DNA from 3 places in the Lysinibacillus sp. FSL W7-1291 genome. Region 2 is predicted to be linked to each of the others. Evidence: riboswitches for the same ligand, from Rfam matches in the RefSeq annotation. Region 2 holds a riboswitch; each other region holds the start of a gene.
The links. A riboswitch is a leader RNA that binds a small molecule or an ion and turns the genes downstream of it on or off. The one in region 2 is predicted to bind cobalamin.

Region 1: another riboswitch for cobalamin. It lies ahead of nikA (nickel ABC transporter substrate-binding protein); the one in region 2 lies ahead of NST76_RS13180 ((2Fe-2S) ferredoxin domain-containing protein).
Region 3: another riboswitch for cobalamin. It lies ahead of NST76_RS10465 (ABC transporter substrate-binding protein); the one in region 2 lies ahead of NST76_RS13180 ((2Fe-2S) ferredoxin domain-containing protein).

Annotation. Positions count from the first base shown of each region.
Region 1 is NZ_CP151994.1:2,284,626-2,287,815, forward strand. Features, by position in the region: gene metE (5-methyltetrahydropteroyltriglutamate--homocysteine S-methyltransferase) at 1-984, shown strand, start outside; cobalamin riboswitch at 1,156-1,349, shown strand; gene nikA (nickel ABC transporter substrate-binding protein) at 1,737-3,190, shown strand, end outside.
Region 2 is NZ_CP151994.1:2,720,514-2,723,703, forward strand. Features, by position in the region: gene cobJ (precorrin-3B C(17)-methyltransferase) at 1-1,414, opposite strand, end outside; gene NST76_RS13180 ((2Fe-2S) ferredoxin domain-containing protein) at 1,419-1,790, opposite strand; cobalamin riboswitch at 1,937-2,119, opposite strand; cobalamin riboswitch at 2,377-2,562, shown strand; gene NST76_RS13185 (energy-coupling factor ABC transporter permease) at 2,705-3,190, shown strand, end outside.
Region 3 is NZ_CP151994.1:2,134,390-2,137,579, forward strand. Features, by position in the region: gene NST76_RS10460 (translation factor GTPase family protein) at 1-1,319, opposite strand, end outside; cobalamin riboswitch at 1,502-1,689, shown strand; gene NST76_RS10465 (ABC transporter substrate-binding protein) at 1,852-2,844, shown strand; gene NST76_RS10470 (precorrin-3B methylase) at 2,895-3,190, shown strand, end outside.

The sequences.
Region 1 (3,190 bases), 440 kb from region 2:
TTCCCACAATCCGATGAGGTGAAAAGGAATCGTAATGCTTGGCGTAAAAAACAATTATCGAATGAAGCCTACGAGGCATTTATAGAGCAGGAAACAAAACGCTGGATTACGATACAAGAGGAACTAGATATCGATGTACTCGTTCACGGTGAATTTGAGCGTACAGACATGGTCGAATACTTTGGTGAAAAGCTGACTGGCTTTGCCTTTACAAAAAAAGCATGGGTCGTTTCCTATGGCTCACGCTGTGTTAAGCCACCGATCATTTATGGAGATGTAGCGTGGTCTTCAGCAATAACTGTAAAAGAGTCAGCCTATGCTCAAAGCTTAACAAAGCGCTTTGTAAAAGGTATGCTGACAGGACCAGTGACGATATTAAATTGGTCCTTTGTACGAGACGATCTGTCACGTAAAGATGTCGCTTATCAAATTGCATTAGCACTTCGCAAAGAGGTTGAGGCACTCGAAAACGCAGGTATTTCAATTATTCAAGTGGATGAGCCAGCTCTAAGAGAAGGTTTACCGCTACGAAAAGAAGAATGGGGAGCTTACTTAGAATGGGCTGTTAATTCCTTTAAGCTAGCTACAGCTAGTGTCAAAGATGAAACACAAATCCATACACATATGTGCTACTGCGAATTTAACGATTTCATCGAACCGATTAGTGCACTTGATGCAGACGTGATTTCCATTGAAACATCAAGAAGTCACGGGGAGCTCATTACATCACTGCAAGGGCAACCTTATCAAAAGGGCATTGGCTTAGGCGTTTATGATATTCATAGTCCTCGTGTGCCAAGCAATGAAGAAATGCTAACTATTATGAGAGATAGTTTACAGGTGTTAGATCCCCATCAATTTTGGGTGAACCCAGATTGTGGTTTAAAAACAAGAAAAGAAACTGAAACTGTTGCAGCTTTGGCTAATATGGTTGCTGCAACGAAAACATTACGCCAGGAAGTACAACAATCTATCTCGAGATAACGACATCATTTTATAAATCTACTACAACTACTACATCTTCTCTCCGAAATACAACAAAGACCAGGAAAAAAATGGACCTGGTCTTTTGTTGTTTTATTCTTTTAAGATTTTTATTATATTCAGAAAATAAAATTGACGTGAACAATCGAGCATGTTATGTTTATAACGAATTTCATAGCGATCATTACAAGTTTGAGTGAAAAAGACTTTCATTCAATTAAAAGGAAAATGGGTGTAAATCCCATGCTGTCCCGCAGCTGTAAATGAGGAGTTTTGTTTCAAATACCACTAAGTGATTACTTGGGAAGGTGAAGCAAAATCATGATTCATGAGCCAGAATGCCTGCTTGTAAGGAGATTCATTGATGATCTACGAAAGATAGGGAGATGGATGGAGGCTTACTCATTGTAAGTTTTTCTGTCCTTATTCTTTTTTAGAATAAGGTTTTTTTAGTTTGATTCAGCAAATGTTTTTGTAGTAGCACATACAGAAGACTTCTTTTTCTATAGAAGAAGATAAATAGTCAATGGCTGTTTAAATGCCCTCTGAACGTCAAAAAGCACCACGTCCTGTGGCAATGTCGGTGTGCCTAAAGCCTCTAGCGGATATCACAAACTTTGAAAAGGTGTCAGCACAATGCAAATCAACTTCTACTCGTTAGCTCGAAAAATTTGAACGCATTGTTGATACCTTCTTTCCATCTATCTATAACTAGATTCATTTGTACCACGAATAGAGATAGGAGACAGAAAATGAGATTGACTAAGTATGTACTTCCCTTCATCCTTGTGTTAACTTTCAGCGTACTTGCTGGTTGTACAAGCACAGATCAAGAAAAGGGAGAGACAGGAACACAGCAAACAAATGAAAAAATGATAACAATTGGGTGGCCATTAGATGTCGGCCCATTGAACCCCCATACATATTTACCCAATCAAATGACCGCACAAGCGATGGTCTATGAATCCTTGGTGGAATACAACGACGATGGAACTGTTAGTCCAAAGCTAGCAGTAAGCTGGGACATATCAGAAGATAAAACGACTTATACTTTTCATTTAAGAAAAGGTGTTAAGTATTCAGACGGAACTGCGTTTAATGCAGATAATGTGATTCGTAATTTCAATGCAGTATTAGCGGATCGGGAAATGCATTCTTGGATGGGTATGGTCAACCATATGAAAGAGGTTGTGAAAGTGGATGATTTTACAATTCGCTTGCAATTAGATGAACCTTATTATCCTGTCTTAAACGAGCTTGCCTTTGTAAGACCATTCCGTTTTTTAGGGGATAATGGATTTCCAGCCGGAGATGCGACACAAGATTCGATCAAGGCACCTATTGGAACAGGTCCATGGGTATTAACCGAGTACAAAAAAGATGAATATGCTTTATTTAGTCGCAACGAAAACTATTGGGGAGAAAAGCCTCTCGTAAAACAAATTAAAGTTAAAATTATCCCAGATTCAGAATCGATTTCATTAGCATTTGAAAACGAGGAATTAGATTTAATTTATGGTCGTGGCATCATTAGTTTAGATAACTATACGTATTTAAAAGATAGCAGTAAATACAAAACCGCTACCTCTGAGCCTTTGTCTACGAAAGCGTTACTCTTCAATACTCAGTCGGGTCCGTTAGCCGAATTAAAGGTTCGTCAGGCCATTCAATATGCTATCAATAAGGAACAAATGGTTGACAGTATTACACATGGTACAGAAAAAGTGGCTAACACATTATTTTGGGATGCCATTCCTTATGCCAATATAGAGTTAGCGCCAATCTTATATAATCCTGAAAAAGCGCAGCAACTACTAGATGAGGCAGGATGGACGTTACAGAAGGGCGAAAAAATTCGTTCGAAAAACGGGCAACCATTATCATTAGATTTAATCTACATCGCAACAGATGCAATCCAAAAGCCAATGGCGGAATTAATGCAAGGTGAACTAGCAAAAATAGGGGTACAGTTGAATTTAGAAGGTGCGGATGTGATGGTCGGTCTTCAAAAATTAATGGATGATCAGGTGGATATTAATTTCTGGCGTACAAACGGACCACCAACCGACCCACATAGCTTTGCAAATGAGTCAGCTACGCCAAATGCTAGTGGTGTTTATGAGGCAAAATTAGGCTTACCTAACGCCACAGACATCGATACGAAAATCCATCAATTATTAGTGGGAACAGATGAAGAGGAACGAGT
Region 2 (3,190 bases):
TGCGATAGACAATACCAATATCATCAAATACAGCCCTGTAACAGGCCATACCACAGCCGTTAAAACCGATATTTAATGTTTTCGGCAAAGACATTCCACCTAATTTTTGTTGTATTTCTTCTGCATAGGGAATCGAATCGGCCTTTTCACCATAGCAAAAATCACAAGCCTTCAAGGATAGCACATCACCAATCGGCGCTAATAAAAAGCCTACTTCCTGTAATTTCTCCGTAATACGTTCAGGGGCAGTCGTTGGGATTTTCAAATGGATTTGATGGTCTGGTGTATATTCCATCGTCCCCTCTTCCCCAACGACCTCTGCTAACGTCATCATTTGCTGAGGTGTGAAAAACTTATTCACCACTCCTGGGCTTACAGCTAATTCAAAAATGGATTCTATTTTTTGCTGTACAAGTTTCGGCGTTACTTTGACTGCACTTGTTCCTTTCACCATTGCGAGTGCCGCTGTAGCCATTTCAAGTGCTGTTTTTTTTGACTTTGGCGTAGCGGCTACACTGGGTTTATTAAAACGCCCTGCATTAGGATCTGCTGTAAAGTCTTGTCGTGCAGTCCCTGTCTCTTGGTTCATTGCCCAAGGTTCATTTTCTTCACGTAAACGTTGATGTGGACGTAAGGGTTGTTTTTCTTCACCCAATGTATATTTACGTTGATAGCCACGTGGTGTAATCATTTTATTGTCATAGAAAAATGTCGACGAATTACCAATAATGACTGTCGTCAGCATTCCAATGTCATGCTCCAGCATTTCGGCTAATGTTGTCATCGTCACTTCTTGACGATCGCGGTAAGCACTTTTCACAAGTCCTACTGGTGTGTCAGGCGAACGATATTCTAAGAGAATGCGCTGTGCTTCGACAATTTGTCTTGTTCGGCGACCGCTTTTTGGGTTGTATAAAGCGATTACAAAATCCGCCATAGCGGCTGCCTCGACGCGCTTGGCAATTAAATTCCATGGTGTTAGATGGTCACTTAAACTAATCGTACAGGCATCATGCATAATCGGGGCACCAAGTAAGCTAGCACATGAATTGATGGCAGAAATACCAGGGACAATTTCTACCTCAATCCCCGTTGCTTCTGTCCAGCCTAGCTCAATCAATACCTCATACACTAATCCCGCCATACCATAGACACCCGCATCACCACTTGAAATGACTGAGACAATGCTTCCAGCCTCTGCTTGGCGAACCGCTTCCTGCGCACGGGACACCTCTTCGGTCATTCCAGTACTGACAATCGACTTCGCACTGACTAAATCTTGAATCAACTCCACGTAGGTTTTGTAGCCTATGATCATATCACTTTGTTGTAATGCCTCTACCGCCCGTGTCGTAATATGCTTAAAGTCTCCAGGTCCAAAGCCCACTACGAAAATTTTTCCTTTTTGCGCCATGTTGTTACCCCTCTTTCACCTTTTCGATCCCTTTAATGGCTGTCGTTTGTGCTGTACGCTGTAATGTACCTTCACGAAGTGTAAAGACATGTTCTTTGTATAAGGATTCATGATGTAAATCTTGTACAAGTGTTCTAGCATGCTCTGTTGATGGTACACGATACCAATTCCCTTGCGGATAGGCGATGACCACACAAGCATCCTTGCATCGTCCATTACAGCGCGTTCTTGTTGTATGTATCTCTTGATCAAGTGCTTGCTGTTGTATTTCTTCTCGAATAGCTAGGGTAATTTCCTCCCCACCTTTGTTCATGCAGCTACTACCATTACAAATAAAGAGATGTGTTTTCATCCCCTCTAAATTCCATGTTGTCATCTTCTGTCTCCCCTCATTTGCTTTCTGGAAAAAGAAAAACCTTTACTCTAATTACGAAGAGTAAAGGTTTTGTAGAAGCCAAATAAAAACGAATAAAATAAAATGCAGGTACTCGCTCTTGCTTCAACTTCTCCCTCCGAAAAGTTTGCATGCACAATCAAATAAGCAGGTTTCCTGACTTAAGCTTCATTTTACTATCGCACCTTCCCAAGTTTGCACCAGTGGCTTTGCGATTTCATCAGCTATTACAGTAGCGGGGGCTGTATTGGATTTTCACCAATTTCCCTATTATCTCGAGTTATTCGAGCACTTATCGACGTTTTATATGAAATTTATTATCTTCTTTATAGAATAGAAAACTGTCTCTATCATATCTCATTATTTTAAAATTTCAATATTTCTATAAAAATTTATGACAATTTTATCAATTTTGTGTGTAGACCAGGTATAAAAATTATAATATCTCCTTATTTATGACAATTCAGTAGTTATCAGAATCTTCTCTATTGACCTTCAATTGAAAATATTTTTAAAAAAAGTATAGCATATTTATGGAAAATCATGTTACACTTTGTCGTGAAATCTCACAACTTAATGTTTTTTCGGTGTAAAATACTTATCATTTTGCTTAAAAGGGAAGCCGGTTTGAGTCCGGCGCGGTCCCGCCACTGTATTAGGGAGCTTTATAGAACATGTCACTGTCCAACGGATGGGAAGACCTATAAAGTGTTGAACTAGAGCCAGGAGACCTGCCGAAAAATATGTGATCGTTTCAGCCTACGAGGATAGGTGTGCGGCTTAGCAGATGAGAATGTTATTTGCTTTTTTAGCTATGCACTTTTCCAACAACGGAGAAGTGCTTTTTTATTTACGCACGCTACATTCTAAAAATCTATTAGTAAGGAGGAAAGCTTTTGAAATTTTCATGGTGGAAACTTAGTTATTTTTTATTGGCCTTTTTACTCGTGCCAAAACGTGCCTTTGCTATGCATATCATGGAAGGTTTTTTACCAATCGAATGGGCTATTTTTTGGTGGGTCATCTCTATCCCATTTATTATTCTAGGATTGCGCTCCATTCGCAAAACAATTGAAGAAAACCCTGAAACCAAAATGCTTTTAGGTCTTTCAGGAGCCTTTGCTTTTGTGCTGTCGGCGTTAAAAATCCCTTCGGTTACAGGTAGTTGCTCCCACCCAACTGGTGTTGGACTTGGAACGGTTTTATTCGGACCTCTAGCTATGAGTGTCATCGGAACGATTGTTTTATTATTCCAATCTTTATTATTAGCACATGGTGGGATTACCACTTTAGGAGCGAACGCCTTCTCTATGGCGATTGTAGGCCCATTTATTGCTTACTTTGTCTTTAAAGGGGCTCAAAAAATAGGGTTGTCATTTTCA
Region 3 (3,190 bases), 590 kb from region 2:
ACTCCTCGCGGATTGGGCTCCATTAGTAAATGAACTTCTGCATAATGCTTGAGGGGCTCAAAATGACCATAGCCTGTCACCGTCGTCACAATGGTTTCCATATATAAAATTTGGGGCTCGCCAAAGGAGACCGTTAATGAAAAACGCTTCATTAACACTTCTATCAGTACCTCCAACTGAATAACGCCCATAATGTGCACATGGATTTCCTGGAACTTTTCCTGCCAAACCACACGTAAGGAAGGCTCTTCTGCTTCTAGTAAACGGAAAATTTGTAACACTTCCTTGATATGCTGATGGCCCTCATATTGAACCTTTGCCTGTAGCGTTGGGACAAGCTCATAGGGCTGTGACAGCATAGTAGTGCCGATGCGGTCTCCAATATTGGCCTGACTAAGTCCTTTAACAGCAAAAATCTCTCCCGCTTCAACCTTTTGGACGGTATCAAAGCGACTGCCATTATAGAGGCGAATTTCAGTCACTTTTTCTGTCACTTCTTCAAACGAAAATTCATCCCGAACATGTAAAACGCCCTTGATAGCCTTCATAAATGTTAAACGCTGGTGGCCGTCATGACGAATTTTAAAAACCTCCCCCTCAAACGGTGCATTCACTTCAAAATGGGTGTCTGTTAATAGAGGGAGCTGGGCAAGCAATTCCTTGATGCCCTCATCCTTTAGGGCAGACCCTGTAAAGCAGAGGAAGGCACATTCCTTTTGAATCATGGTCTGTAGCTGAGTAAGACATTGCTCATGCTCCAATGACTCATTCAAAAAGGCATCGAGCAGCTCTTCATTACGCTCAGCCAACCATTCCATGATGCTGCTTGAAACATAATCAGTACGAAGCGGTTCATCGACGAACAGCACCTGCTGGGAACAATCCTTGCGGAGCTGTGTCATAACGGCCTCCACATTGGCTCCTTCGCGATCAATTTTATTGATAAAGAAGAATGTTGGGACATGGTATTTGCGTAAAAGCTGCCACACGGTTTCCGTATGACCCTGTACGCCCTCGACCGCACTAATGATAATAATGGCATAATCCATCACACGAATGGCGCGCTCCATCTCAGGGGAGAAGTCGACATGCCCTGGTGTATCAATCAACGTGTATGTATCGTCGCCTATGTTCATGCGACCTTGCTCGGCAAAAATGGTAATACCACGCTTGCGCTCTAGCTCATGATGATCGAGAAAGGTATCCTGATGATCCACTCGACCACGAGCTTGAATGCTTTGTGTATGAAAAAGTACTTGCTCAGAGAAGGTTGTTTTACCTGCATCCACATGCGCAAGTACACCAATTGTTTTGTACATAACATATCCTCGTTTCTATCTATAGCTATCTTTTCATTGTAACAGAATACTAGCCTATATATTTCTTGTAAAATAGTTCGTATTTTTGTCGAAATAGTGCTAATATAATGATGATTATATATTTAGCAACATACTACTGATTGAGCTACAAATTTTCTTCTGCTAGTCTATCAATAGTATTAACCATTATAGAACGTATTGGTGCAAATGGCATTTGTCATTTGCTTAAAAGGGAAATCGGTGCAATTCCGATGCTGTCCCGCAACTGTAAATGGGGAGTCTGTACAGCATGCCACTGTAGTTTAACTATGGGAAGGCGTATAGATGATGAACCTAAGCCAGGATACCTGCCAGTATGTGTTTTTTGACTAAGAACCACGAGGATGGGGATAGTGATAAAGGTAATGTACCGTTTTTTCACTATGCTACTCTCTTGGCGACAAGAGGGTTTTTTTATGCCCTTCCCACGAATCCTGGTAGCAAAGAAGTCTTTGATTTCTTTCTATAGATGAACAACAAAGGAGAAAAGGACATGAAGAAATGGAAAAGTTTATGGCTGGTGATGGTCATTGCCTTGGTCGCTGTTTTAGGGGCTTGTAATGCAAAGGACAAACCTGAATCAGCAACGCAAGATGAGAAGGTTGAGCCATCTGAGGCAGCAACGGAAGTAACCATTGACAATAATGAAACAACTCAAACATATAAGGAAGCACCTACAAAAGCGATTAGTTTAAATCAGCATGTGACAGAGATTATGCTAGCGCTAGGCTTAGAGGATTCCATGGTAGGCACAGCTTACTTAGATGATAAAATCTACGAGCCCCTACAAGAAGCATACGATAAAGTGCCTGTGCTTTCTGATCAATACCCAACGAAGGAGCAAGTAATTGATGCCGAGGCTGATTTCTTATATGCAGGCTGGAAGAGTGGCTTTGGTGAAAAGGGTGTTGGAACACCGGAAGAGCTTGAGGAGTTAGGCATTCATACGTATTTACATACGGCTTCCAATATGACAAAGCCAACACTAGAGGATATTTTCACTGATATTCGTAATATCGCAAAAATTTTCCGTATTGAGGATCGTGGAGAAGCCTTAATTGAGCAAATGACGCAAGATGTGGAGGCAATTCAAGCTAAATTACCAAAAGATAGTGAGAAATTACGTGTTCTCGTATTTGATAGCGGTGAAAAGGATGTCTTTACAGCTGGTCAAAACTTTATGAATGAACTAGTGTCAATCGCTGGTGGTCAAAATATTTTTGGTGATGTGGAATCAGGCTGGACAACCGTGTCGAAGGAAGATGCGGTAGACCGTAATCCCGAGGTAGTTGTCGTGATCGATTATGGTGAAACAACGGCCGAACAAAAGATTCAATTCTTAAAAAATGATCCAGCATTAAAGGAGATGGAAGCTGTTAAAAATGATCGCTTTGTCATCCTGCCACTGTCAGCTGCGTCTGAAGGCGTTCGTGCGGCAGAGGCTATTGAAATTTTAGCGAAGGGCTTCTATCCTGATAACTTTTAAAATTCCGAGCTAGCATTGTGCTAGCTCCTTTTTCATAAGGAGCGATATCAATGAATGCATTTCAGAAAAACGTACCAGATCAAACATTTGAAACACTTAATCGTCATGGCGAATTTACACGCTTAGCTGTCAGCCCGGGTATTATTAATAAGCATTATACGCCTGCACAATTTCAAAAAATAGCAGAGATTGCTGGCGAAAAGGGGGCGATTAAGTATTCGGCCTCCTATAGTATTTTAGTGTCCATTCCAACGAGTGCCGTGACAGAGGCTATGCAAGCCTTACGAGAAGTGGGTCTTTATGTTGCACCATCAGGACCCATCATCGCGATGAAGGCCTGTGATTT